One region of the Herbaspirillum sp. WGmk3 genome, then DNA from elsewhere that is predicted to be linked to it. Evidence: predicted binding sites of a transcription regulator. Region 1 holds the regulator's gene; the other holds the start of a gene.

Region 1 (14,699 bases):
GCGTCCGCCATGTTGTTGTCAGAGCGTGCCGAAGCGGTGTTCGAAGCCATCATCGATGGCGGCGCCCGCAGCGGACACGACGATATCCGTGTCGCCGCCACGGGTGGGGCGCAGGCCGTAGGCAAGCTGTTCGAGACCGCGATCCGTTCCGGCCAGATCAGTGAGGCGGCTCTTTTCGACCGTACTTACAAGCCTATCCCCAACACCTCGCCGCAGAAGCATTCCAGCCAGTTCGACGGCTTTACCGATCGGGTGCTGCCAGCGATCCAGGAAGCGCTGCTGGCCAGCATGCCGCAACTGGCCTACGCGGGTGCCGTGGACAACAACGGCTACTTCCCGACCCACAACAAGAAGTTCTCCCAGCCCCTGACCGGCGACTACGACACCGATCTCGTCAACAACCGCACCAAACGCATCTTCAGCGACCGCACCGGCAAGCGCTGCGGAGCCAATACCAGGCCCTTCCTCCTGCAGACCTACAAGCGCGACACTGGCGAGGTCATGCACGACCTGTCGGTGCCGATCTACGTGAACGGCAAGCACTGGGGCGGCTTCCGGGTGGGGTATCGCTCCAGCCACGCACCGGCCTCCGGCGACACGGTGCCGGCCAAAACGCCGGTGCCTGCCGCAGCCGCACCCCGGCTGGCGTCCGCGGGCACGCGCGCGCTGCGGCGCTGAGGGCGGGACCTGGCGGGGCCATGCCTCACCCCGTCAGATTTGCTTGACACTCCGTAGAGCTTGATAGACTATTCGACAAGTATTTGCAGTGCAGCATAAACCGCCCGCCAGAAGGCCGCGTTGCTTGTTGCGCCATCGCAATGAGGTCAGCGTGGCTGTCTTTTTGCGTCTGCGGCCTGCTGTTCAGCCTCGGGGCCGAGGTGCATCGCGCTTCGCTCCAGCGGGGTGAGGACGGCGATGCCTCCGGTTGCCGCATGATGGCTTGCGCTGGTCAGCTCATCCCTGAACTGTTGGCCAGGTGGCTCGTCCAAGCCTCTCATTGCAAGGATGACTGGCGGGGCAATGCGCCGACTGTCCCGCGCCAGGTCTTGTGCGCGGATGAATCTCAATCATTTGATTATGGAGTGTGACGATGGCCACCATCGACGTCTTGTTGCCGGTGAAGAATGGCGTGGATTTCCTGGCAGAGTCCCTGGACAGCCTCAAGGCACAGAGTTTCAAGGACTGGCGTGTCCTGGTGCTGGATCACGGCTCGGATGACGGCAGCGCCGAAATGGCCGCGCGCTATCACGAGGCCGATCCGCGTATCGAACTGCATTCCTTCCCCGAGGCGGATGGCTTGTCCGGCCTGCTCAACAAGGGCCTGGAGATCAGCGATTGCCGCTATGTCATGCGGCATGATGCCGATGATGTCTGCTACCCGGAACGCATGGCGCTATCGCTGGCAGCCTTCGAGCAGGACCGCCAGTGCGTGGCCATCGGTGGCCAGGCCGACGTGATCAATGCCGCCGGCGCGCCGATCGGCGACATGTCGATGCCCATCGGCCGCTTGCGCGTCGGTGCCGCCAGCCTGTTCCGCAATCCGATTGCACACCCCACGGCGATGCTGGATTTCGCCCAGGTGCAGAAGGCCGGCATCCGTTACGGCAGCGATTTCATGGGCGTGTTCGCGCCCGAACAGCAGATGGTCGTCAAGAACCTGGCGGAAGATTACTTCTTGTTCGGGCAGTTGGCCGTGCAGGGCAAGTGCAACAACGTGCCGCACAAGCTGATCAAATATCGTTGGCACGGTAACAACGTCAGTGCGCGTCGCTTCGATGATCAAATGAAAGTCTCGCTGCAGATCTCGCGGTATCTGTCCCGCGCTTTTGCGCAGATGAAGCAGCAGCCTTATTTCGATCCCGCGCCTTTCTGCAATCATGGCGGGATCCTGTTCGAGCTGGAAGGGCGCAGCGATTTCTCGGCGGAATTCGAACGCATGGCAGCCAGCGTACGTGCCGGGTTCGAGGGATCGCCGGAGGTCGAGCGTGAACTGCGTTTCCGCAAGATCGCCGACACCCGCAACAGTGCCTTGCTGCTGTGGCGTTACTTCCTGTTCCAGTCGCGCGAAGTGCCGGAGACCGGCGAGTGGAACGCGATCCGTTCCTGGCTGATTCGCCGCCTGCCCGGCAAGCGCCGCATGAGTGTCCTGCCGGAAGGTGTTCCGGCCTGATGTTGCACCGGGCGGGGCCGCTCCAGCCCGCTCCGTCCCACGCTTCCCGTGAGGATTTCCAAGGATTGAGAAGTCTATGCACGGCTGCCCCCGATTGACTTGTCGCAATAGGGGGGTAAAACCGTTTCATTTCCAAGGCTGATTCGCTTGACCCCGCCAGGCGGCTGATAGATTATGCGCCAAGGGGATGTCCGCCCAGATGGGGCGGGCGACAGATAGCAAGCAGCGCCGCGACGTGCGCTGCGCCAGGGAAGGGAAGACAGTGAAGCCGACGGTACCAGGCAAGGGCGAATCATCCGGCAAGGAGTTCGATTTCAACAGCCGTGATTTCGAGCGAGTGCGTGGCCTGATCTACCAGCGGGCCGGCATCGCATTGGCCGACAGCAAGCAGGAAATGGTTTACAGTCGCCTCGCGCGACGCCTGCGCGCCACCGGCATCACTTCCTTCCAGCAATACCTGGACATGCTGGAGCGCACCCACGACTCCGAAGAGTGGGAAGCCTTCACCAATGCGCTGACCACCAACCTCACCTCGTTCTTCCGCGAGGCGCACCATTTCCCCATCCTCGCCGACTTCCTCAAGACCCTGAAGGAACCCGCGACCATCTGGTGTTCGGCTGCCTCCACCGGAGAAGAACCCTACACCATCGCCATGACCGCCTGTGAAGCCTATGGCTCGATGACGCCGCCCGTACAGATCGTGGCCACCGACATCGATACCAACGTGCTCGCTACCGGTGCCAATGGCGTCTATCCCATGGAGCGCATCGAGAAGATGTCGCCCGAGCGCGTCAAGAAGTTCTTCCTGCGCGGCAAGGGCAGCCATGAGGGTTACGTGCGCGTGCGTCCCGAATTGCGCAAGCTGATCACCTTCAAGCAACTGAACCTGCTGGGCGATGGCTGGCCTCTCAGCGGCCAGTTCGACGTGATCTTCTGCCGCAACGTGATGATCTATTTCGACAAACCTACCCAGAGCAAGATCCTGTCCCGATTCGTACCCTTGATGAAGCCTCACGCCTTGCTGTTCGCCGGCCACTCGGAGAACTTCCTGTATGTCTCCGACGCCCTCAAGCTCAAGGGCAAGACGGTCTATGAGCTCAATGCCAACCAGCGCGTCGCGAGGGCCAAGCCATGAGCCACGCCTCGGAGCAGATTGCGACCAATCTCTACTACGACCGCACTTTCGATTGCGATGCGGCCAAGATCCTGCCGGGCGAGTTCTACTTCACCAGCAAGGACATGATGATCGTCACCGTGCTGGGCTCCTGCGTCTCGGCCTGCATCCGTGACCGCGTCTCCGGCATCGGCGGCATGAATCACTTCATGCTGCCCGATGGCGGCGGCGACGATGGCAGCCCGGTGTCGGCCTCGGCGCGCTACGGCACCTATGCCATGGAAGTGCTGATCAACGAAGTGCTCAAGTCCGGCGCGCGGCGCGAGAACCTGGAGGCCAAGGTGTTCGGCGGCGGCAATGTGCTGCGCGGCTTCTCGGCCATCAACGTGGGCGAGCGCAATGCCGAATTCGTGCGGCGCTATCTGAAGGCCGAAGGCATCCGCGTGGTTGCCGAAGACCTCAATGACATTTATCCGCGCAAGGTGTACTTCTTCCCGCGTACCGGCAAGGTGCTGGTCAAGAAGCTGAAACAGATGCACAACGACACCCTGGTGAACCGCGAAAAAGCCTACGCCAGCAAGCTGGTCACCAAGCCGGTCGGCGGCGAGGTGGATCTGTTCTGATGGGGCAGGGTGGACGACACCCGAGGCATCTCAGGGCAACCTGCAACATTGAGTTTGAGTGATTGAGTGATTGAGTGATGAAAATTAAAGTTCTTATCGTCGACGATTCGGCACTGATCCGCAGCGTGATGCGCGAGATCATCGGCAGCCAGCCGGACATGGAAGTGGTCGGCGTGGCGCCGGACCCGATCATTGCCCGCGAGCTGATCAAGCAGACCAATCCGGACGTGCTGACGCTGGACGTGGAAATGCCGCGCATGGATGGCCTGGATTTCCTGGAAAAGCTGATGCGCCTGCGCCCCATGCCGGTGGTGATGGTGTCCTCGCTGACCGAGCGCGGCTCCGAAATCACCCTGCGTGCGCTGGAACTGGGCGCGATCGACTTCGTGACCAAGCCCAAGATCTCAATCCAGAGCGGCATGCAGGAATATGCCGACATGATCGCCGACAAGATCCGCGCTGCCGCCAAGGCGCGCGTGCGCGCCCGTCCGTCGCGCGCCTCCGAGCAGGCGGCCACGCCCGGCGAGGTCTTGCCGCAGATCCGCAATCCGCTCACCAGTAGCGAAAAACTGATCATCATCGGGGCCTCCACCGGCGGCACCGAAGCCATCAAGGAATTCCTGATCCGCATGCCCTCGGATTGCCCGGGCATCCTGATCACCCAGCACATGCCGGAGGGCTTTACGCGCTCCTTCGCCCAGCGCCTCAACAACCTGTGCAAGATCTCGGTGGTGGAGTCGGCCGGCAACGAACGCGTGCTGCCGGGCCATGCCTACATCGCGCCGGGACACTCGCACCTGAAACTGGTGCGCAGCGGTGCCAACTACATGACCCAGCTCGACCAGGGCCCGCCGGTGAACCGGCATCGCCCTTCGGTGGATGTCCTGTTCCAGTCGGCCGCTACCTGTGCCGGCAAGAACGCGGTCGGCGTGATCCTGACCGGCATGGGCAAGGATGGTGCCCAGGGCATGCTGGAGATGCGCAATGCCGGGGCCTACAACTTTGCCCAGGATGAAGCATCCTGCGTGGTCTTCGGCATGCCGCGCGAAGCGATAGCCATCGGGGCCGCGCACGAAGTGCTGTCGCTGCAATCCATGCCGGGCCGGGTGCTGGCGTGGCTGGCAGAACACGGAAGCCGCGCATTGCGCGTATGAAGCATTTTTCAGCGCTTATTGTTCTGCCAATTTTGTTTTGCTGCACTACAATGCGTTGCAGATAAGAGGCAGCATGGGCTCTCCCGCCCGTGCTGAGGTAAAAAAGAGAGGTCGGTTCAAGTTCGTTGCGCAACTTGCCGATAATCAAGAATTCAATTGTTCAGATGGAGTCTTAGCATGTCGGGTCCCAATACCAAGTTCTTAGTCGTCGATGACTTTTCGACCATGCGCCGCATCGTGCGCAACCTGCTCAAGGAATTGGGCTACACCAACGTGGACGAGGCCGAAGACGGCGTGCAGGCGCTGCAGAAACTGCGCAGCGACCAGTTCGACTTCGTCGTCTCCGACTGGAACATGCCCAACATGGATGGCCTGACCATGCTGCAGGAAATCCGCAAGGATCCGGCCCTGTCCAAGCTGCCCGTGCTGATGGTGACGGCCGAAGCCAAGAAGGAAAATATCGTCGCCGCCGCCCAGGCCGGTGCCAATGGCTACGTGGTCAAGCCTTTCACCGCGGCGACGCTGGATGAAAAGCTGGGCAAGATCTTCGAAAAAATGGCCGCAGGTGGCTGAGGTGGACAACGCCGCTCATCCTGCTCGCACGCCCTCCGCCGAGGGCACCGGGGTCAACGACGAGGTGCTGGTCCGTATCGGCCACATGACGCGCAACCTGCACGACAGCTTGCGCGGCCTGGGCTTCGACCGGCTGCTGGAAAAAGCCGCCAGCGACATGCCGGACGCGCGTGACCGCCTGGAATACGTGGCCCGCATGACCGAACAGGCCGCCCAGCGCGTGCTCAACGCTACCGAACTGGCGAGCCCGCTGCAGGAGCGCATCAATGAAGGTGCCAGCGAGCTCAAGGCGCAATGGGATGCGGCTGCTACCGGCAGTTTTGCCGAAGCCGATGTCCGCGCGCTGGCGGCGAAGACCTCCGCCTTCCTGGCCCAAACCAGCGAAGACAGCAGCGTCACCAAGCAGCAACTGCTGGATATCATGATGGCGCAGGACTTCCAGGATCTGACCGGCCAGGTCATCAAGCGCGTCACCAAGCTGGCGCACGACCTGGAATCGCAACTGGTGCAGCTGCTGGTGGACTACGCGCCCACCGAAACCAAGCGCGAGGATACGGGACTGCTCAACGGTCCCCAGATCGATCCTGCCGGCAAGGATGTCATCGCCAACCAGGGGCAGGTGGACGACCTGCTGGAGAGTCTGGGCTTCTGAAGCCGGTTTCTCCGCATCTCCCGACCCGGATAGACGCTTCGGCACTTGCCAATCAGGCAAGTCCGGAGCGTTTTGTCTTGATGTGGCCGCTACGCCACGCCGGGCGGGCTTTTCAGGCCGGACAGGTGGCCGCAAGTGCCCGTCCAGCTTGACTTTCTTCACATTTTGACGGCCCGATACGCAGCGTTTTGTCCAAGGCAGACCCTTGCGGTTTTGCCTAGTCCGAAATGGGGGACCTTTTCGCCCCTATTCCCCTGATGATCCGGGCGGCCGCTCGCCAATAATCCTAGCCTATTGTTCTACAAATCCGTCCAGCGCCGGCGCTGGCGGAAAAGCGGTTTAGCAGGGGGATACGGCGGATGGCCGAAGACAGCGACATGGAGCGGACCGAACCCGCCACGGGCAAACGCATTGAGCGTGCCCGTGAGCAGGGGGATGTCCCGCGTTCGCGCGAATTGGCCACGACCTTGATGCTGCTGGTCGGCGGCAGCTGTGTCTGGCTTTTCAGCGGCCCCGTAGTGACCGCCCTGGATCGCATCATGGTGGCGACCCTGACCTTCGAACGGGCGGCCGCCTTCGACCCGGCGCTGCTGTTCGACATGCTCAGTGCCCATATGCTGGATGTGGCCGTTTCCATGATCCCGCTGGCCTTCCTGATGACCCTGGCCGCCATGGCCGCGCCGCTGATGCTGGGCGGCTGGCTGTTCAACGTCGATTCGCTGGCGCCCAAATTCAGCAAGCTCAATCCCATCAGCGGCTTCGCCAACATGTTCTCGATCAATTCCCTGGTCGAACTGGGCAAGGCGGTGCTCAAGACGCTGCTGGTCGGTACCGTGGCCTGGATCGCCATCCGCAGCCAGCTCGATGCCGTCATGGGCCTGGGCGTGGAATCGCTCAAGACCGCCGGTTCACATGCCGCGCAGCTGCTGTGGATCAGCTTCATCACCATGGTCTCGGCGCTGATCCTGATCGCGGCGCTGGACGTGCCTTACCAGATCTGGAATTACGGCCGCAAGCTGCGCATGACGCGCGAAGAGGTCAAGCAGGAACACAAGGAATCCGAAGGCGATCCGCACATCAAGGGCAAGATTCGCGCGATGCAGCGCGCCATGGCCCGCCGCCGCATGATGGCCGAAGTGCCGACCGCCGATGTGGTGGTGACCAACCCGACCCACTTCGCGGTCGCCCTGAAGTACACCGAAGGCAAGATGGGCGCGCCCAAGGTGGTGGCCAAGGGCGCCGACGACGTCGCCGCCAAGATTCGCGAGCTGGCACGCGAGCACAAGGTGCCGTTGCTGGAAGCGCCGCCGCTGGCACGTGCGCTGCACGCCCATACCGAGATCGGCGACGAGATTCCCGAAGCGCTCTACACCGCCGTGGCCGAAGTGCTGGCCTACGTGTTCCAGTTGCGTACCTTCGGTCAGTTCGGCGGCAACCGTCCGGTGGAACCGACCGAACTGAACGTGCCCAAGGACCTTGATCCGGCCACTGCGCCCAAGAAGCCTCGCGGCCCCAAGAATAGAAACAGGCAGTAACGATGGCAACCAAACTCAATACCATGAAAATCCCGGCCTGGGTCCCGCTCAAGAGCGGCCGGGCGCTGGCGGCCCCGATCCTGATCGTCATGATGCTGGCGATGATGGTGTTGCCGCTGCCGGCTTTCATGCTGGATCTGCTGTTCAGCTTCAACATCTCGCTGTCGGTGATCGTGCTGATGACTGCGCTGTACACCGTCAAGCCGCTGGACTTCATCGCCTTCCCGGCGGTGCTGCTGGTGTCGACCATGCTGCGCCTGTCACTGAACGTGGCCTCCACCCGGGTGGTGCTGACCGAAGGCCACACCGGTCCGGATGCGGCCGGCAAGGTGATCGAAGCCTTCGGCCACTTCCTGATCGGCGGCAACTACACCGTTGGTATCGTGGTGTTCGTGATCCTGACCATCATCAACTTCATGGTGGTGACCAAGGGTGCCGGCCGTATCGCCGAAGTGGGCGCGCGCTTCACCCTGGACGCCATGCCCGGCAAGCAGATGGCGATCGACGCCGACCTCAACGCCGGCATGATCGGTGAACCCGAAGCCCGCGCCCGCCGCAAGGAAGTGGCGCAGGAATCCGAGTTCTACGGGGCCATGGACGGTGCCTCCAAGTACGTGCGCGGCGATGCCGTGGCCGGCATCATCGTGACGGTGGTCAACATCGTCGGCGGCCTGGTGGTGGGCATGGTGCAGCACGACCTGGCCTTCGATGCCGCGCTGAAGAACTACACGCTGCTGGCCATCGGTGACGGCCTGGTGGCGCAGATCCCTTCGCTGATCATCTCGACCGCCGCCGGTGTGGTGGTCTCGCGCGTGGCCAACGACCAGGACGTCGGCGGGCAGCTGATCAATCAGCTCTTCGCCAAGCCGGAAGTGCTCTACATTACCGCCGTCATCATCGGCGGCATGGGCCTGATCCCGGGCATGCCGCACATCGCCTTCCTGCTGCTGGCTGCGGCCATGGCCGGCGGTGCATACGCCATCAGCAAGCGGGTGCAAACGGCCAAGGCCGAAGCCGCCGCGGCCACTCCGCAGGCCGCTGCCGCCGCAGCTGCGCCCTCGGAAGCGGAAGAGGCGACCTGGAACGACGTCATGCCGGTCGATACCCTGGGCCTGGAAGTCGGCTATCGCCTCATCCCGCTGGTGGACAAGGGGCAGGGTGGCGAACTGCTCAAGCGCATCAAGGGCATCCGCAAGAAATTCGCCCAGGAAGTCGGTTTCCTTTCGCCGCCGATTCACATCCGCGACAACCTGGAACTGAAACCGTCGGCCTACCGCATCACCCTGAAGGGTGTGGAAGTGGGCAACGGCGAGGCGCATGCCGGCCAGTACCTGGCCATCAATCCAGGCATGGTGACTGGTCCGCTGCCAGGGATGATGACCTCCGATCCCGCTTTCGGCCTGCCGGCCGTGTGGATCGACAGCAGCCTGCGCGAACAGGCTTCCACCATGGGTTACACCGTGGTCGATGCCGGTACCGTGGTGGCGACGCACCTGAATCACCTCATCACCACGCATGCGGCCGAACTGCTGGGCCGCCAGGAAGTGCAGAGCCTGCTGGATCACCTGGCCAAGGAAGCCCCCAAGCTGGTGGAAGACCTGGTGCCCAAGATGCTGCCGCTGGGCACGCTGCAGAAGGTCTTGCAGAACCTCTTGCTGGAAGGCGTGCATATCCGCGATATGCGCACTATCATCGAAACATTGGCCGAACACGCCGCCCGCATTCAGGATCCGACCGACCTGACGGCGATTGTACGGATTGCGCTGGGACGCGCCATCGTGCAACAGATTTTCCCGGGCGAGAGCGAGCTGGCCGTCATGGCCCTCGATTCCAAGCTCGAACGCCTGCTCATGCAGGCACTGCAGGCCAGTGGCGACACCGGCGGCATCGAGCCGGGCCTGGCCGATTCGCTGGTGCAGCAGACCGAAATGGCGGCGCAGCGCCAGGAGCAGATGGGCCTGTCGCCCGTGTTGCTGGTCGGCGCACCGCTGCGGACCTTGCTGGCGCGCTTCCTGCGCCGCGCCATGCCGCAGTTGCGCGTGCTGTCGCACGCTGAAGTACCCGAGTCGAAAACGATTAAAGTTACCAGCCTAGTTGGAGGGCAAGCATGAACGTCAAGAAATTTATCGCCAATTCTTCTCGCGAGGCCTGGCGTCAGGTGCGCGAGGCGCTTGGCCCGGATGCCGTCATTCTCTCCAACCGCAATATTCCTGACGGGGTGGAGATCCTGGCCATGGCCAACGAGGACATGACCACCCTGGTGGCCCCGACCGGCGCGCGCGACCCCAATGCTCGCCCGCAGGCGGCCTCGCTGCAGCAGCAGTCCGGTGCGCCGAACGCACAGCAGGCCAAGCGTCCGGCGCTGCTGTCGTCGCCGCTGGCCCAGCAGCCGCCCCGCGCCGCGCGTCCCGAGCATGCGCCATTGCTGGACCAGCCGGCCCACGGCCGCGCGCCTGCGCGCCCGGTGGAAGCTGCTCCGGCCAGCGATGCCCGCGTCTGGCGCAGCCGCCGTGCGGAGCAGGCGGCCGGTGGCCGTCCGGCCTCGGCCCAGCAGGCGCAGGAATCCGGGGAACATGACCAGCGTCCACGTTCGGCCCTGCCTGAATTCGATGGCAAGGACTACGACGAAATCCTCTCCGAAGTCATGAGCGAGATCCGCTCCATGCGCGGCGTGCTGGAAACCCAGCTGGCGGAGATTTCCTGGGGCGGTACGCAGAAACGCGATCCGCTCAAGGGCGTGGTACTGAAGGAAATGCTGGCGGCCGGCTTCTCGGCCAGCCTGTCGCGCCTGATCACCGAAAACCTGCCTGCCAACTCCAAGTCGCAGGACATCATGTTCTGGGTCAAGTCGGTGCTGGCGCGCAATCTCAATACCCTGGCCAACGAAAACGAACTGCTGGAAAACGGCGGCGTCTTCGCGCTGGTCGGCCCCACTGGCGTTGGCAAGACCACCACCACCGCCAAGCTGGCGGCGCGCTGCGTGATGCGCCACGGCTCCGGCAAGCTGGCCTTGATCACGACCGACGGCTACCGTATCGGTGGTTACGAACAACTGCGCATCTACGGCAAGATCCTTGGCGTGATGGTGCACTCGGTCAAGGATGAGACCGACTTGCGCATCGCCCTGGAAGAACTCAAAGGCAAGCACACCGTACTGATCGACACCGCCGGTGTCGGCCAGCGCGACCAGATGGTGGCCGAGCAGGACGCCATGCTGGCCGGTGCCGGCGTGGACATCAAGCGCCTGCTGTGCCTGAATGCCACCGCCACCGGCGGTACGCTCAATGAAGTGGTGCATGCCTATTCCAGCTCCGGGCTGGCCGGCTGCATCATCACCAAGCTGGACGAAGCCGCCACCATCGGCAACGTGCTGGATGTGGTGATCCGCCACAAGCTCAACCTGCATTACGTGGCCAATGGCCAGCGCGTGCCCGAAGACCTGCATGTGGCCAACAAGCTCTACCTGGCCGACCGTGCCTTCAAGCAGAAGCGCGAAACCGCCCCTTTCGAATTCCAGGAAGGTGAGTTGCCGGGCGTGATCGGTCCTACTGCCATGTCCATGAATGACCGGGGACTGCGTGAGGTGAGCTTTGGCTAGTTACGATATCGACCAGGCAGCAGGGCTGCGCCGGATGCTGGAGCGTCCGGTGCCCAGGCTGTTCACCTTCTTCTCGGTGCTGGGTGAGGAAGAGAAGAGTGCCATGCTCATCAATCTGGCGGCGTCCCTGTCGCAGGCCAAGCACAGCGTGCTGGTGGTGGATGGCGACGTTGCCACGACCGGTCTGCTGACCCGCATCGGCCTGCGTCACGACGTGGCGACGCTGCAGGAAGTGGCGCGGATGGAGCGTCCCATGGCGGAAGCCACACGGCTCCTGCCGGAAGGTTTTTCGATGGCGCGCATCGCCCGCCGCAGCGTGCCCTCGGCGACCGATCCGCATGCCGGCCGTCTGGCGGAGATCTTCGACAGCCTCATCGAGCAGGCCGAGATTACGCTCGTCAATGGCGTGCTGGCGCGCGACCTGTCGCTGCCGGTGCCGACCATGGAAATGGGCGAGATCGTGATCCAGGTCTCGACCACGGCGTCTTCCATCAAGGCGGCCTATGTGCTGCTGAAGAGCTTGAGCGACCGCATCGGCCGCCGTCCCTTCAGTCTCATCGTCAACGATGCCACCGAAGCCGAAGCCCGTACCGTCTACGCCAACATGGCCCAGGCGGCCAGCCGCTACCTGGCGGCGCAGCTCAATTTCATCGGCGCGATTCCGGCGGATGACCATATTCGCCGCGCCACCGGACAGGGGCGGGCGGTGATGGACGTGTTTCCCTTCGCCGGTGCCGCGCTGGCCTTCCAGCGCCTCTCCAAGCGCTTCACGGCCGGTCCGGATGCAGCCCGCAGCAGCTACGGGATGGCCACCGACGGTGCCAGTCTGGGAGTGTGACGTGCATGTATAACGTCAAGGGAAAAAAGGGCAAGAACGACGTACTGGAGCAGCATGCGCCGCTGGTCAAGAAACTGGCGCATCAGCTCAAGGCCAAGCTGCCCCCCAGCGTAGAGGTGGACGACCTGATCCAGGCCGGCATGATGGGCTTGCTCGACGCCGTCAACCGCTACGAGGAAACCCATGGCGCGCAGTTCGAGACCTACGCCGTGCAGCGCATCCGTGGTGCCATGCTGGATGAGCTGCGCAGCAGCGACTGGCTGCCGCGCAGCATCCGCCAGAATGCGCGCAAGGTGGAAGAAGCCATGCAGTCCCTGCTGCAGCAACTGGGCCGTCAGCCGCAAGAAGCGGAAGTGGCGCAGCACATGAAAATCAGCCTGGCCGAGTATCAGTCGCTGCTGACCGACTGCGGCGGCCACCAGTTGATCTATTACGAAGATTTTCACGACGACGATGGCGGCCACGAACACTTCCTGGACCGCTACCAGACCGGCGACGGCGATGATGATCCGCTGCAGAGCCTGATCAATGGCGGTTTCCGTGAAGCCGTGGTGGATTCCATCAAGGCCTTGCCCGAGCGTGAGCAGATCCTGATGGCGCTGTACTACGAGCAGGAAATGAACCTCAAGGAAATCGGCGCCGTCATGGGCGTTTCCGAATCGCGCGTGTGCCAGTTGCACAGCCAGGCGATCTCGCGCATGCGTTCGTATCTGCGCGAGCATTCCTGGAGCGGGGTGGCCTGAGGCTGCCTGCCTTCAGGGCGCAGATCCGAGAGAGGACGCAGGACGCGTTAACGACAAAGCCCGGCAAATGCCGGGCTTTTTGTTGATGCGATCTTGCTGTGCTTCCGTGAGCGGGAAGCGGCTGAAACTTATACCACGCCCAGACGGCGTCCCGAGGACCGGATGCTGTTCTGGCCGTCCGGGCCATAGAAATTGCCGGTGCCGGTCTTGCCCTGCAGGATGGTCAGGGCGCTCTGATTGATGGACAGCTTCTTGCCGATCAGCAGGCCATTGACGCGGTTCAGTTCCTTGGCGTCCTGCGCAAGTTCGAACAGGCTGGCCCAGATCTCGCGGTCAGCGTCGCCGGCTTGCTCATTCATCCACTGTTGCATGCCGCTTTCATCTGCACTGTAGCCGAGGCTGCCCAGCAGCGCATGGCGATTGCCGGCCAGCGTGGACATTTCAGCAACGATGGCGGCCTTTTCGGTAATGATGTCGGTCAGGCCTTCGGCGGTGGCTTCCGCCAGCAGTGCCTGTTCCTGGCTCAGTTTTTCCACCAGGCGCGACAGCGCGGCGTGTTCCAGGGACAGGTTGCTGGCCGGATTCATGCGAAAGATCCTCTGAGCGGTAAAACGGGAATCAGGCCGGGCGGGCGCTGATGAGATTCTTGACAGTATCGATCACGCCGTCGGCGATCTTGTCGGCATCGATCTGGAAAGTGCCGTTGGCGATGGCCGCTTTCAGCTTTTCCACTTTTTCGGCATTGAAACCGCCGTTTTTGGTGTCCTTGGTTTCCAGCGCCTGATAGGTGCTGGACAAGCGCACGCTGTCCGAAGCCGCTTTGGTGGCGGCCGGGTCAGTGCCCGCAGGATTGGCGGCAGTCGTGTTGCGGGTCTGCGTTTGCGTCTGCTCGGTGTTGAGGGCAGCAGATTTGAGGGCGTCGTTAACGTTCACGGCAGTATTCCTTGTAGGGTGGGGGCGCTTCGCACCCGCCTGTCGTATGGATTATCGACCAGTTCTGGGCAAACTTTAACATTCCCGCACCTGAATTAAGCTGAATTCGGGTACTTTTCTTCACATTCCTGTCCGGGCGATCCGCTGCGTTTCGCGCGGGACTTGCCCTGCGGGAAATTGCTTCATATCAATGGAGAAACCGGGGCCACCGACTCAATAGTTGATTTCCAGAATCCCGCCCGCTTTGGCAATACCGCTCACCACTTGGCCGGCCGCCGTCCGCGCCTGGGCCATCTGGCCTTCGTTGGCATTGGTCAGGGCGCGCGCTTCGGTGGAAATCTGGAAGCCCGGGCCGATCGATACGACCCGTACCGCCTGGCCTTGCTGCACCACGCGCTGGTTGCGGATGGTATCGAGGCGCAGCGGCGTACCGGCGCGCAGCGACATGTTGGCGACGCGGCCGATGACCTGTGATTCTTCGGTGATCACGCCGCTGGGCAGCGCCGACATGTCGCCGCGAATGCGCGTGATGTCGCTGGCGCTGATGGTCTGGCCCTGGGCCAGCGGGACGGCGGCGACCAGGTAATCCGAGATCACCTGCACGTTGGCGCGCAAGTAGATGGTCCAAGGGGAGGGGGCCACGCACTTGATGCCGACCGTGGTGCGGCCGAACAGGCGGCCACCATTGGGCATGAAGGCTTGAGGTTCAAGGCAGGCCGCCAGCGTCAGGCGTGCATCGGCGGGATCGATGGTGACCGTGACGCTG
Region 2 (14,699 bases), on a different contig from region 1:
GGGCAGGCCGAAGTAAGTGCCCATGTGCAGCGGATAGATGGCGGCGATCAGCTTGCCGCCATTGCTCTTGTCCTCGTAACGTTCCAGCTGCCGGACCTCGCCGCTCTGCGGCAGGACTACCATGCGGCTGCGGGCGCGCTCATGGGGCGCACCGTGATCGAGGAAGAAGATCTGCACCGGCTGTGATCCCTGTTCCGGCAGGCGCAGCTGGGCGCTCTGGTAGTCCGGTGCTTTGGCGAGGAAACTGTTCCAGGCCTGGGCCAGTTCCAGCGGGATGGCTTCGTCCGTGGCCGGTTTCTTCTTGCCTTCGCCGCGCTGCATGGCGGGGCGGCGGCTCTCGCCGGCGAGCGTATTGAGGCCGTCCTTGAACCAGTCCAGTGCCCAGTAGGCACCCGTGATGGAGAAGACGACATACATCACCAGCGACCAGGTACCGATGACCGAATGCAGGTTCCACAGGAAGGAGCGGCCCTGCAACTGGAAGTCCAGCCGCAGCCAGGCGCGCAGCGACAGCGGGCGGCGCGGCCAGCGCAGGTAGAGGCCGGAGAGCGCCAGCATCAGCAGCGCCAGTGCCAACGTGCCCAGGACGATCTTGCCGATCTCGGTGGGCAGCAGCAGCCAGCGGTGGAAGTGCTCGATGAACTCGAAGAATTCCGCGCCTGTCACCGGCGGCAGCAGCGCGCCGGTATAGGGATCGGCATAGCGCACCTCACCGCGCCGCACGCCGGGCGGCGGCGCGAAGACCACGCGGGCCGAGGCGCCGGGTTCAGCAGTGAGGGTGAGGGTGGTGACGCGCCGGGCCGGTTCGGCCTCACGCAGTTTGTCCAGCAGTTGCTGGGGCGTGAGCGTGGCCTGCTGGCGCACTTGCACATGCATCACGCCGGGGCTCAGCGCCTCCATGATTTCTTCGCGGAAAGCCAGCACGGCGCCGGTCACGCCGATGGTCATCAACAGGGTGCCGGCAGTAATGCCGATGAACCAGTGCAACTGGAACCAGATCTTCTTGAACATGTATCACTAGGGCGGCGAGAGGCGCGCATGCGCCTTGTTGGTCTTGTCTGCCGGGCCGCAGCGGGGGCGACCGGCGGGTCAGGCCGCTATTATAGTTCAGATGAAAATGATTCTTATTGGTATCTGGAGGCTGCCATGTAAAGAACAGCGATGAGCTTAGCCCAACATCATCTTCAACATCGTCCGCGTCAACACACTCCCCTCATCCGCCGCCACATCCACCACACTCAGGTGATGTTGCCCGGGCAGCGGCAAGACTTCCACCGCATGTCCCGACTGCCGCAGCGTGGCCGCATAGAAATCGCGCTGGCGCAGGAATTCCGCCGATTCATCGTCGCCCGCGCACAGCAAGGCCTGTACCCCATTGGGCATGGCCAGCAGCTGCGGGCTGGCCTGCTGGGCGTCCGAGGGCGAGAGGTGCAGCACTTCGTTCAGATAGGACAGCCGCACCGGTTCCAGGTCATAGATCCCGCTGATGCCGCACACGCCGCGCACCGGCGCGGCACCCAGCGAAGCAATCAGCGCGGCCAGGTGGGCACCGGCCGAGTGGCCCATGAGCCAGATCGCATCCGGATCGAAGCGCAGCGCCGCGGCCTTGGCATACAGCATGCGCAGCGCGCGCCCGCAGTCGGCGGCGATGTCGCCCATGCGCACCTGCGGGGCCAGGCGGTAATTGATGAGGGCAACGTTGATGTCCTGGGCCAGGTAGGGCAGGGCCAACTGGCTGAACTGGTGCTTGTCCAGCGAGCGCCAGTAGCCGCCGTGGATGAAGACCAGCAGGGGCCGGCCATTGCTGCGCCCGGGAAAGAAATCCAGCGTCTGCAGCGCATCCTCTCCGTAAGGTACATCGGTCAGATGCGGATGCGCTTGCCGCGCTGCTTCTCCCTCGCGCGCGAAGCGGTCGAAATACGCCTGGAAATCCGTAATACGCAGGCGCACGTTGTATTGCTCGTCCAGCGCCTCGCGGTCATAGTCGCGGTAGATGTTCATGTTGTCTCCCCGGCCTTCCGGCCACAGTCGTTGTCCTGCCCGGATTCATTCCGCAAAGTGCGCCGAGATCAGGTTGCGCAGCCAGACATTGCCCTCGTCCTGATTGTAGCGGCGATGCCAGAACATGTTGGTCTGCAGCGCCGGCAGGCGCAACGGCGGTTTGATGTAACGCAGTCCGAAGGGCGCGGCAGCACTCTCGGCCAGCTTGCGCGGCACCGTCACCACCAGCGCCGTGGTACTGACGATGTAAGGAACCGCCGTGAAATGCGGCACCCGGAAGCGCACGCTGGGCAGCACGCCCGCCTTCTCCAGATTCTGGTTGATGCGATCATAAGGACTCTCCAGCGAAGACACCATCAGGTGCTCGGCCGCCAGGAATTCCTTGAGGCTGACTTCGCCGCGCTTGTCCAGGGCATGGCCGATGCGGAACATGCTCACGTATTCCTGGCGGAACAATCGCCGCTGGTACAGCGCCTCCGACAGATTGTCGAACGCGCCGATGGCCAGGTCCACCCGGCCCGCTTCCATTTCACTCTTCAGGTCGATGGCGCCGGCACGCACGGTCGACAGGCTCACGCCCGGCGCGACTTCGGCACAGGCTTCGATCAGGCGCGGCATGAAATACACCTCGCCCACATCGGTCATGGCAATCGTGAAGCGGCGCTCGCTGGTCTGTGGCGCAAAGCCTTCCTGCAGGTTGAGAGCACGGGCCACCTGCTGCAGCGCCGCAGCCACCGGCTCGGCCAGCTGTTCGGCAAAGGGCGTGGGCTGCATCCCTTGCGCCGTGCGCACGAACAGCTCATCGCCGAAGCTGCGCCGCAACCGCGCCAGCGCATTGGACACCGCCGGCTGCGACAGCCCCAGCCGACGGGCGACCGAGGAGATCTGGCGTTCCTGGAAGACTTCCTGAAATACCACCAGCAGGTTGAGATCGATGTCGCGCGGTTCGATGAGGGCCATGGTCAGCTCGGCAGTACGGCAAATGCGTGCACTGCAATATTCATGAAATGAATGGGTCGTATTTTCGTATTTATATCGTAAAAGAAAGGCGATTGCACTACAGTGACGGCGCGACAACACCATCAAGAGCCGCGCAGCAGCGCCTGCGCACACGGCCATGCAATCTGCCATTGTCGGCCGCATCGGCCCATGGATGGCAGGCAACACAACTAAAAAAACGTAAAGACAGACGAGGAGCACGACAATGAGTATCCACGCAAGTGGCGCTCTCCCCACGGTCCATGTGGACCAGGTGGTGGAGCAGGGCCGGTTCGGCACTTTTCAATTCGGCCTGCTGCTGCTGTGCGGCCTGTGCCTCATCATCGATGGTTTCGACGTGCAGGCCATGGGCTATGTGGCCCCGGCCATCATCGCCGACTGGGGCGTGAGCAAGGCCAGCCTGGGACCGGTATTCGGTGCCGGCCTGTTCGGCATGCTGCTGGGCTCGCTGGTGCTTACCCCGGTGGGTGACCGCTACGGCCGCCGTCCGGTCCTGATCGCCTCGACCCTGTTCTTTGCGGTCTGCATGCTGGTGACGCCGCTGGTCACCACCATCGATCAGTTGCTGATCGTGCGTTTCATCACCGGCTTCGGCCTGGGCAGCATCATGCCCAATGCGATGGCGCTGGTCGGTGAATACAGCCCCTCGTCCTCCCGCGTGACCCGCATGATGCTGGTCTCCTGCGGCTTTACCGTGGGCGCTGCGGCCGGCGGATTCGTGAGCGCAGCGCTGATCCCGGCGCACGGCTGGCATGCAGTGTTCTGGGTGGGCGGTGCAGTGCCGCTGGTGCTGGGCCTGGCGATGCTGGTCTGGCTGCCGGAATCGATACAGTTCCTGGTGCTGCACCGTCGTGCGCGCAGCCAGGTGGCGCGCTGGCTGCGCAAGCTCGATCCCGCCATCCGCATCGATGACAGCACCGAGGTCGTGGTCAAGGAAAGCAAGGCCGAAGGCATGCCGGTAGCCGCCCTGTTCCGCGATGGCCGCGCCGGTGTCACCGTGCTGCTGTGGCTGATCAGCTTCATGAACCTGATCAACCTGTACTTCCTCTCCAATTGGCTGCCCACGCTCATTCGTGACGCCGGCTATTCCACCAGCATGGCCGTGCTGATCGGTACCTCGCTGCAAGTGGGCGGCGTGGTCGGTACGCTGACCTTGGGCCGCTTCATCAACCGCTTCGGCTTCACCCGCGTACTGGGCAGCTGCTTCCTGCTGGCCTGCGTGTCCATTGCGCTGATCGGCAAGGTGGCGGCCATGCCGGTGCTGCTGTTCCTGGCGGTGATCGTGGCGGGCTTCTGCATCGTGGGTGGACAACCGGCCGTCAATGCACTGGCCGGTACCTTCTACCCGACCACGCTGCGCTCCACCGGCATCGGCTGGGCGCTGGGCATCGGCCGCATCGGCTCGGTGGTCGGGCCGGTCATCGGCGGCCAACTGATCGCGCTGCAGTGGAGCAATGGTTCGCTGTTCATTGCAGCGGCGGTGCCGGCGCTGATTTCGGCGCTGACCATCGCGCGCCTGCATCGTACTTCCCGAGGAGTGTCCGCATGAATACCGTCACCGATTCTTCCGTCAGCCATCACGTGCATACACGCGGCTACCAGTCCGGCTTCGGCAATGAGTTCGCCACCGAGGCCCTGCCGGGTGCGCTTCCCGCGCACCAGAATTCGCCGCAGCGTGCGCCCTATGGCCTGTATGCCGAGCAGATTTCCGGTACCGCCTTCACTGCACCGCGCGGTCACAACCGTCGCTCGTGGCTCTATCGCATCCGTCCGGCAGCAGTGCATCATCCCTTTGAGCCGATGGAACGCGGCCTGCTGGTGAGCCACTTCGACGACGTCGCAGCGCCGCCCAACCAGTTGCGCTGGGACCCGCTACCCATGCCGACCGTGCCCACCGATTTCATCGAAGGGATGGTCACCATGGCCGGCAACGGCTCGCCGCAAGCCCAGAGCGGTTGCGCCATTCACTTGTATGCCGCCAATTGCTCGATGACCGATCGCTTCTTCTATTCGGCCGATGGCGAACTGCTGATCGTGCCGCAGCTGGGCCGCCTGCAATTGCGTACCGAGCTGGGCGTGATCGATATCGAGCCGCAGGAGATCGCCGTCATTCCGCGTGGCCTGCGCTTCCAGGTGCGTCTGCCGGATGGCGAGGCACGCGGCTACATTTGCGAGAATTTCGGCGCGCTGCTGCGCCTGCCTGATCTTGGTCCGCTGGGGTCCAACGGCCTGGCCAATCCGCGCGATTTCGCCACACCGCACGCCTGGTACGAAGACCGCGAGGGCGACTTCCAGCTCATCGCCAAATTCGGCGGCAATCTGTGGCAGGCGAAGATCGGCCATTCGCCGCTGGATGTGGTGGCCTGGCATGGCAACTATGTTCCCTACAAGTACGACCTGCGCCACTTCAACACCATCGGTTCGATCAGCTACGACCATCCCGATCCCTCGATCTTCCTGGTGCTGCAGTCGCAGAGCGATACGCCCGGCGTGGATACGATCGACTTCGTGATCTTCCCGCCGCGTTGGCTGGCTGCTGAAAATACCTTCCGTCCGCCCTGGTTCCACCGCAACGTGGCCAGCGAATACATGGGCCTGATCACCGGCCAGTACGATGCCAAGGAAGGCGGCGGCTTTGTGCCCGGCGGCGGCAGCCTGCATAATTGCATGAGCGGTCACGGACCGGACGCGGCCACCTTCGAGAAGGCCAGCCGCATCGATACCAGCACCCCGAACAAGGTCGACCACACCATGGCCTTCATGTTCGAGACCCGCAACATCCTTTGCCCGACCCGTCACGCCCTGTCCGCGCCGACCTTGCAGCGCGATTACCAGGACTGCTGGCTGGGCATCCAGAAGAACTTCAACCCGGAGCGCGCATGAGCCTGCCTAGCCTGACACTGAACGAAACCCATGACACCTCGCTGCGTAGCTGGGTCCAGAGCGCAAATGCAGAAAACTGCAGCTTCCCGATCCAGAACCTGCCTTACGGCGTGTTTCGCCGCAGCCGCAGTGAAGAAGCGTACCGCGCGGGCGTTGCCATCGGCGACCAGATTCTGGACCTGCCGGCCGCCCAGGCAGCCGGCGCCTTCTCGGGCTTCGATGAAGCCACGCGCACGGCAGCCCATGCCGCCTGCAGCGGCAGCAGCCTCAATGCCCTGATGGCGCTCACGCCGGCTGCCTGGTCGGCACTGCGCCTGGCATTGTCGCGCCTGCTGCGCAGCGGTTCGGCGCATCAGTCCGAACTGGCCGCCTGCCTGGTTCCGCAAGCCCAGGCCGAATACGATGTACCGGCCGTGATCGGCGACTACACCGACTTCTACACATCGATCCACCACGCCACCACGATAGGGAAGCTGTTTCGTCCCGACAATCCACTGCTGCCCAACTACAAGTGGGTGCCCATCGGCTATCACGGCCGTGCTTCATCCATCGCGATCTCGGGCCAGCAGTTCCGCCGTCCGGTCGGCCAGACCAAGGCCCCCGATGCAGACCTGCCCGCTTTCGGTCCCTGCAAGCGGCTGGATTACGAACTGGAACTGGGCATCTTCATCGGCGGCGGCAATGCGCTGGGCGAGCCGGTCCCGATGGCGCAGGCCGAGGACAAGGTGTTTGGACTTTGTCTCCTGAACGACTGGTCCGCACGCGATGTGCAGGCCTGGGAATACCAGCCGCTGGGCCCCTTCCTGTCGAAGAGCTTTGCTTCCACCATCTCGCCCTGGATCGTCACGCTGGAAGCGCTGGCGCCGTATCGTTGCGGATGGACGCGCCCGGCGGACGACCCGCAACCGCTGCCTTACCTGGATGCGCCGACCCTGCGCGAGAGCGGCGCCTTTGACATCGAACTGGAAGTGCTGATCCAGACCGCTGCCATGCATGAAGCGGGCAGTGCCCCGCAACGGCTCTCGCTGGGCAACTATCGGGATGCCTACTGGACCGTGGCGCAGCTGGTCACGCACCATACCGTCAATGGCTGCAACTTGCGTCCGGGCGATTTCTTCGGGTCGGGGACCTTGTCGGGTCCGGCACCGGACCAGGCCGGTTCGCTGCTGGAACTGAGCGGTGGCGGCAAGACCCCGCTGACCCTGGCCAATGGCGAGAAGCGCGTCTTCCTGGAAGATGGCGATACCATCATCCTGCGCGCAGTGGCTCGTCGCGATGGCTTGCCCAATATCGGTTTCGGTGAAGCGGCCGGCACTGTGTTGCCTGCCCGCAGCCTGGCCTGATCCGATTGTCTTTCCTGAAGGGAGCAAGCGCATGACTACCCTCTACAGCTATTTCCGCAGCTCGGCCTCCTATCGCGTGCGCATCGCCCTGAACATCAAAGGCGTGGCTTACGAAACGGCGGCCGTGCATTTGTTGAATCAGGGCGGCGAGCAATTGCTGCCCGCCTTCACGCAGTTGAATCCGCATGCGCTGGTCCCGGTGCTGGCCGACCAGGGCAAGCTGCTCACGCAATCGATGGCGATGCTGGAGTATCTGGAAGAGCGCTATCCGACGCCCTCCCTGTTGCCGGGCGATGCCTTTGCGCGAGCGCATATCCGCGAACTGTCGCTGGCCATCGCCTGTGAAATCCATCCGCTGAACAACCTGCGCGTGCTGCGTTATCTCAAGCACGCGCTGGCGGTGGATGAGGCGCAGAAGACGGCCTGGATCCAGCACTGGATCAAGCTCGGTTTCACCGCGCTGGAACAGCAACTGGCGGCCGATGCCACGCGTGGCCACTTCTGCGTAGGCGATGCACCGACCATGGCCGATTGCTTCCTGATTCCGCAGATCTTCAATGCGCGCCGTTTCGAAGTGGACATGGCGCCTTACCCGACGCTGTGCGCCATCGAGGCCGCCTGCAATGCGCTGCCCGCTTTCGAGCAGGCGCATCCGGCGCAACAGCCCGACGCCGCGTAAGCGATCAGCCCGGGCTGCGGCGCGGTACCAGCAGGTTGCCGGTCATGATGAGCACGGCTTCGTCGTGCTGGTTGTAAGTCGTCACGCGATGGTTGAGGAATCCCTGCTGCGGCTTGGATTGCGAAGTCTTGATGCCCAGCACTTCGGCTTCCAGGCGCAGCAGATCGCCGGGACGGGTCGGACGCGGCCAGCGGAATTCATCGAAGCCGGCACCGATGATGCCGCCCTGGATGTGCAGGGTATCGACCAGCAGGCGCATGGTCAGCGCGGCGGTATGCCAGCCGCTGGCGGCCAGGCCACGGAAGAAGGTCTGCTGTGCAGCAGCGTCGTCGAGGTGGAAGGGCTGGGGATCGTACTGTTGGGCGAACTGCTTGATCTCTTCGGCGCTCACGGTGAGCGTGCCCGGCGAGCGAAATACCTGGCCCGGCTGGAAGTCATCGAGATAGTTGAGGGTGGTCACTGAGTCTCCATTCCTGGTATGCACGCTGTAACGTGCTTGTTGTCGTCATGGGGCAGGTAGCCAGTATAACGATACCGCGCTGCTTATGGACGGGCGGCCAGCCAGGTAGTGATTTGCTGGTGCTGATGCATCCAGCGGAAGGTCTGTGGCGAACGCCAAGCGATCAGTTGACCGATCAATTGATACTCGGCCTCCAGCGTACGGTGGAATATCGGCTCGTGATGGGCGATGCGGTTGCGCAATTGTCGGATCGTTTCAAGTGCGTCATGGATGGCCTTGCGATGTTGTGCCACGGAGCGGCGCGGATCGAGATATGGGAAGACGCGCCGCAGGTGAGGATTCCATAGTCGTCCATCATGCCTTGCGGCGAACATGCGCTGCCAGAAGACGAACTTGAGTTCCGCAATCACTTTGCCCGTCTGCCCGATCGGTAGTCCTGCCCGGGCCTTGGCCAAATCATGGCGCGCACCATACGCGATCGAACTGGCCGGCAAGCTTTGTTCAAAGGCGGAGGCCCATGGCCACGCAGCACCGTATTTGGCAGCAAGGGCGTCGTCCACCGCATTGCGCAGCACGACTTCACACAAGTGCAGGGGTGTCAGGAAGGCAGCGGAGACCTGCGCGTTCCACAGGTAGAGATTGAGTGCGGCAGGGTCGTCGGGGCCGTGGCAGTGGGTGGCCGCCGCGTAGGTCGAGATGCGCGCGGGCGAGAGTGCCCGGTGGATTTCCGCTATCTGTGCCTGAATTGACATTGCACCCGTTAACCCCTATAGTCGCCACGCGAGCCACGGGATCTGTTAGCGCAAGCTTCCCCCCGAGGACACACGAGAGTTTAACGACGAACCCCGCTTGCAGCGGGGTTTTTCCATTGGGCTTCGGATAAAGCGGAGCAACCTGGGATTTATTCGATGCAGCGGTGACGCGCAACCCGGTGTCACCGCTTCCTCTGCCACGCCATTCGGCACGGCCGTTCTCATCACGACGACTTGGACAACTTCGCCAGCTGCTGGGTCAGATAGCTCTGCCGCGACTGCATCGTCGCCAGCGTGACGTTGAGCCGGTTGAACTGGTTGGTGTAGTTGTCCTTCAGGGTTTGCAGCCGATCATTGGCCGCGGTCTGCTGGTCGGTCACGGTCTTGAGGCTGTCCTGCAGGCCCTTGGTCTTGGTGGCCAGCGTGCCGCTGTCGCCCAGGATGCTGTCCATCAGCTTCTGCAGCTTGGGCACGACGCCGGAGGTCCCGGTGAAGAGCTTGGCGACCGCGTCGAAATCCTTGTTGCCGGCCGTCGTCAGCTTGGTCGCATCCAGCGCCAGCGTGCCATCCTTCTGGAACGAGATCCCCACCTGCGACAGGTTCATGCCGCCATCGTCGCCCAGTGCGCCCAGCATGGTGCCGCGGATCTGCGTCATCATGTTCAGCACGGAAGATTCCGCTGCCAGCGGCGAGCCGGTGCTGGCCTGGCCCTTGGTGGTGGACGGGGTCTGCTTGGTGAGGTTGGTCACGGCCTTGGCCAGGTTGTTGTAGGCCGTCACGAAACTGTTGGCCGCCGTCGACAGGCCGCTGGTGTCATTGGCGATGGACAGCGAGAAATTGTCCGCCGCCGTCGTCACCTTCGCCAGGTTCAGCGTCACGCCCGAAATCGCATTGCTGACCTTGTTGGTGGTGCTGGTCACCGCCACGCCATCGATGGTCAGCTTGGCATCCTGCGCCTTGGCCAATTGCCCCATGCTGCTGCCGGACAGGTTGGCATAGTCATTGCTGCCGACCAGCTTGATCGGATCCGTGCCGGCCGGCGTGAGCACCAGATGGTCATTGCTGCCGTCGTTGCTGATGCTGGCGATCACGCCGGTATTGGCATCGTTGATGGCTTTCATCACGTCGTTCAGGCCGATGGCACCGCTGTTGTCGAGATCGGTCGGGGTGATGGTGAAGGACTTGCTGCCGACCTGCAGCGCCAGGCTGCCGCTGCTGTAAGTCTGGTTGGTCGCTACGCCCGTGGTGGTGACGGTGCCGCTGGGATCGAAGTTGAACACCGCGAAATTGCCGGTGCCGCTGACCCGCAGGCTGTTGGCCGCGCCGCTGTCCTTGGCGGTGAGCACCAGGTGATCGTTGGTGCCGTCGCTGACGATGGCCGCATTGACGCCCGCATCGCTGGCGTTGATGGCATCGCGCACACCGGCCAGGGTATTGGTCTTGGGCTGGATCAGCGTGGTCGAGCCATTGCCGGTCTTGATGGCCAGCACGCCATTGTCGAAGGTGGTGCCGGGCACGATGCCGGCCGAGCTGACCTTGACCGCCTGCGCCAGCTGGCTCACGCCGATGCTGTACTTGCCGGCGGCGGCCTTGGTGGCATCGCGCGGGGCCTGGATCTGCGTCACCGAGCCCGACACGCTGGGGTCATAGCTCAGCCCGGACAGCGAATTGTTGGCCGTGACCTTGATGGTGTTGGCCGTGCCGCCGGTATTGGATTCCAGGACCAGATGGTCGCCGCTGCCATCGGTGACGATGGAGGCCGTCACGCCGGCCTTGGAGGCATTGATGGTGTCGCGCAGGCCTGCCAGGGTGGCATTGGCCTGCAGCGTGATGAAGGTGGGCGAGTTGGTGCCGATCTTGATGGCGATCGAGTCGCCGGCATTGAAGGTGGTGCCGCTGGCATAGCCACCGGATTTCAGCTTCTGTGCCAGGACCTTGGTCGAGTCGTCACTGTTGGCTTCTGCCGTGAACGGATCGGTGGTCAGGCTGGTGCCGGTGCCGGCATTGGACACGGTGGTCTTCTGCGCACTGAAGCTGGCGGCCGTCATGACCTTCAGGGCGCTTTGATAGCTGGTCAGCGCATTCTTCAGCGAGCCATACGCGGAAATGAGCGTATTGAAGCCGCTTTCCTTGGTCTTCAGCGGTGTGAGCTTGGACTTGCTCTCGACCGCGATGAGCTGGTTGACCAGCGTCGAAACGTCAAGCGGACCGGCCGATGTCGAGATCGTCCCCGTGGAAGTTGCCATGTTGACCCCTAAGCAAACGTGATGTTCTTGTAATTTGAGAAACTGACCCTTCGTCAGCGCACCCGAAGGTTAACGGCACGTCTTTACAAAAGTAAAGGGGAGTTTGCTGACCAATAGTGGTGTTTTTCTGGGGGATTTGTGGAGATTGGATGGAGATGCCGCAATCCCGCCGTCGCGGAGGGCATAAATGTAAAGATGAGGCCGAGGGCTTCCTGCCCTGGAAAGAACTTGCTGTGCGGAAATTGACAGGGGGGTGTGCAAAAACGATCAGGACCATCCGCGATCGTCTGTACAGAAAAAGGGGCAGGAAAAAAGCCAGGAAAAAGGCCAGAAAAAATCTGCGGAAAACCGTGCAGACAGCGCTATCGCCGCCTCCAGAGCGTGCCTGGCTGGCGCCGCGCGGCATCGTCCGGCGACGGCCAGCCCATGCGCCTCAGGTCTGGATGAATTTTTCCAGCGGATAGTGATGCTTGATGAAGGGCGACTTGATGACGATGTAGCTGAAATACTTCTCGATGCGCAGATTCTGTTCCAGCAGCGATTCGATCACGCTCTGGTAGTGCACCACGCTGCGAGTCATGAACTTGAGCAGGTAGTCATAACCACCGCTGACCAGATGGCATTCAATGATTTCATCGACGTTGCGGATGGTGGCCTCGAACTTGGCGAAGTCTTCGCGCCGATGGTCCGACAGCGTCACCTCGGTGAACACGATCTGGACGTCGGCCAGTTTCTCCAGACGGATATACGCACCATAGCCGCTGATGTAGCCGGCCTTCTCCAGGCGCTTGACACGGATCAGGCAGGGACTGGGCGAGAGGCCGACGGCGTCGGCCAGGATTACATTGGTAATGCGGCTATTCTGCTGCAGGTGACACAAAATCCTCAGATCGATCCGGTCCAGTTTCAACGCGCCGTTAGTCATCATGTTGCCTCGGGTTATTCGACTCAGCCTGCCGGTCTGCCTCGCGTATCGCACGCAGCGCAATCCGGCAGGATGTAGCAGGGCATTTTAACCCCTCCGGCGGCGATTTCCCCATCGTGCCGGAGGCGATACTCGCATGGGCCGGCTCAGCGCACGGCCTGGCGCACCTCGGGTTGGGCCAGCACTTCATCGAGGATGGCACGCAGGCGCGCAAACATCAGCGCGAAATCCTCTTCCGTGTAGCACAGCGCGGGCGCAAAGCCGAGGATGTTGTCGCCGAAGGCGCGGAACACCAGGCCATGGCGATAGGCCACCTGGAAGATGCGATCGTGCAGCTTCAGCTCCGGTGCAAAGCGTGCCTTGGTCTGCTTGTCAGCCACCAGTTCCAGTGCGCCCAGCAGGCCACGGCTGCGCGCATCGCCCACCAGCGGATGATCGAGCAGGGCGCGCAGGCCGCCGGCGAAGACCGGTTCCAGGCGCCGGCCGTTTTCCAGCAGACCGCCTTCCTCATACAGCCGCAGGACCTCCAGCGCCACCGCCGCACTGACCGGATGGGCCGAGTAGGTCTGGCCATGGCCGACCACGGTGCTCATCGGTGCGCCATCGGCAATACCGTTGTAGACACGGTCCGACATCATCACCGCACCCATCGGCGCATAGCCGGCGGTCAAGCCCTTGGCCATGGTCATCAGGTCGGGCTGCACGTCTTCGTCCAGGCACGCGAACATCGGGCCGGTGCGTCCGAAGCCGGTGATGACCTCGTCCACCACGAACAGGATGTCCAGCTGGTTGCAGGCCAGCTGCATGGCCTTGAGCCAGCCCTTGGGCGGCACCACCACGCCACCGGAACCCTGGATCGGTTCGCAGAAGAAGGCCGCCACATTGTCCGCGCCCAGTTCGGCGACCTTGTCGCGCAGCGATTGCACCGAGGCCGCGATGATCGCTTCATCGCCCTGCAGCTCGCTGCGGTAAGGGTAAGGCGAGGGCAGGTAATGCTGGGTCGGCAGCGGCAGGTTGAAGTTGTAATGGAAATTGGGCAATGCAGTCAGGCCCGCGCCCACCGAGGACGAACCGTGATAGCCACGCTGCAGCGAGATGAAATGCTTTTTGGTCGGCTTGCCGATGGAGTTGTGATAGTGCGTGATGTAGCGAATGGCCGCATCCACCGCATCGGAACCGCCCAAGGTGAAATACACGTGCTTGAGCGACGCCGGGCTGATGTCCACCAGTTTCTTGGCCAGCAGGATGGCCGGTTCCGAGGCGAAATGGAAATAGCCGGTGGCATACGGCAGGCGCTGCATCTGCTCGGTGGCGGCGCGGATCACGCTCTCCTGGCCATAGCCGGTGTTGACGCACCACAGTCCCGAAAAGGCATCCAGCAGCTGCTTGTCCTGGTGATCGGTCAGGTAGGCACCTTGGCCGGACTTGAGGATGATGGGGCCCAGTTCTTCATGCTCGCGGAAGCTGGCAACGGGGTGGATCAGGTGGCTGCGGTCGAGCGCGGCCAGGGCGGAAGTTTGCATAGAGGTGGACTCGCTGAAGATGCGTTGAACAAGGCCGTGCAGGCAAACGGCACAACCGGCATGGGTTCTATCCTATGCCCCCGGCCGCGCAGGCGATGCGCAAGATGCGGGGCTGAAAAAGCATGTTCATGGGTTTTGCGCGCTGCTGCGGCATTTTCTGCGGCAGCAGCGCGGACACTTCAGCCCAGCCTCAGCCCAGCGCCTGGTTGACGATGGAAAACAGCTGCATGCCCGCATCGCGTACCGGTGGTTCACCCTTGCACATGCGCGTGACATGGTCCACGCAGGTCAGGCCCAGCTTGTCGAACCAGGCCGGCAGGTCGCTCGATTCGAAGACGTCGATGCGGATGAAGGAGTCCGAATAAGTATTGATCCAGTGTGCGATCAATCCCTTGGCGCGTTCCGCGTCAGGTGCCACCACCGGCCCGATCACGCGGCCATGGCCGAAGCGGCGCACCAGCGCAAAGCCCAGCATCTCGCCATCGCGGTCCAGTGCCACGCCTTCGGATATCTCCAGCAGGGCCAGCAGCAGCTTGCTGCGATCCATGCCGGTGGCCTGCGCATCCAGTTCCAGCAGGCGATGGACATCATTCTTGCCCATCGGCCGCACGCGCTCGCCTGGTGGCAGCGACACCAGCACCGGCTGCGCCGACGAGCCCTGGAACTGGTGCAGCACATCCTGCTGCACGAAACCCAGTTGCTTGTAGAGCGGCATGCCGGCCGCTGTCGCGTTGACGATGAGGCTGCGGCCATTGACTTCGCTGGCCGCATGCTGCATCAGCCGCCGTCCCAGGCCGCGCCGCTGCAACTCGGTCTGCACCAGCAGCATGCCGATGACGGCGTGGTGCTCGCCATAGGTGGTGCAGACCACGCTGCCGACGGTGCGCA

The links. The regulator FliA, encoded in region 1, starts transcription of late flagellar genes. The targets are predictions, from matches to a motif close to CTAAAGTTTNNNNNNNNNNNGCCGNTA.
Region 2: fliD (flagellar filament capping protein FliD) is a predicted target of FliA. The motif match lies at 11,434-11,460, and genes of this name have one in related genera.

The regions. Positions count from the first base shown of each region.
Region 1 is NZ_JAKYWT010000002.1:905,399-920,097, reverse strand. Features, by position in the region: gene MKD49_RS10020 (methyl-accepting chemotaxis protein) at 1-678, shown strand, start outside; gene MKD49_RS10015 (glycosyltransferase family A protein) at 1,091-2,170, shown strand; gene MKD49_RS10010 (CheR family methyltransferase) at 2,433-3,305, shown strand; gene cheD (chemoreceptor glutamine deamidase CheD) at 3,302-3,907, shown strand; gene MKD49_RS10000 (chemotaxis response regulator protein-glutamate methylesterase) at 3,985-5,061, shown strand; gene cheY (chemotaxis response regulator CheY) at 5,239-5,634, shown strand; gene cheZ (protein phosphatase CheZ) at 5,627-6,286, shown strand; gene flhB (flagellar biosynthesis protein FlhB) at 6,646-7,821, shown strand; gene flhA (flagellar biosynthesis protein FlhA) at 7,824-9,932, shown strand; gene flhF (flagellar biosynthesis protein FlhF) at 9,929-11,419, shown strand; gene MKD49_RS09970 (antiactivator of flagellar biosynthesis FleN protein) at 11,454-12,257, shown strand; gene MKD49_RS09965 (RNA polymerase sigma factor FliA) at 12,263-13,000, shown strand; gene MKD49_RS09960 (flagella synthesis protein FlgN) at 13,129-13,587, opposite strand; gene flgM (flagellar biosynthesis anti-sigma factor FlgM) at 13,619-13,933, opposite strand; gene flgA (flagellar basal body P-ring formation chaperone FlgA) at 14,147-14,699, opposite strand, start outside.
Region 2 is NZ_JAKYWT010000006.1:22,272-36,970, reverse strand. Features, by position in the region: gene MKD49_RS21490 (PepSY domain-containing protein) at 1-1,011, opposite strand, end outside; gene MKD49_RS21485 (alpha/beta hydrolase) at 1,168-2,001, opposite strand; gene MKD49_RS21480 (LysR substrate-binding domain-containing protein) at 2,047-2,961, opposite strand; gene MKD49_RS21475 (MFS transporter) at 3,206-4,549, shown strand; gene hmgA (homogentisate 1,2-dioxygenase) at 4,546-5,883, shown strand; gene fahA (fumarylacetoacetase) at 5,880-7,226, shown strand; gene maiA (maleylacetoacetate isomerase) at 7,258-7,905, shown strand; gene MKD49_RS21455 (MaoC family dehydratase) at 7,910-8,365, opposite strand; gene MKD49_RS21450 (hypothetical protein) at 8,449-9,117, opposite strand; gene fliD (flagellar filament capping protein FliD) at 9,342-11,363, opposite strand; gene MKD49_RS21440 (Lrp/AsnC family transcriptional regulator) at 11,797-12,291, opposite strand; gene MKD49_RS21435 (aspartate aminotransferase family protein) at 12,435-13,811, opposite strand; gene MKD49_RS21430 (GNAT family N-acetyltransferase) at 14,002-14,699, opposite strand, start outside.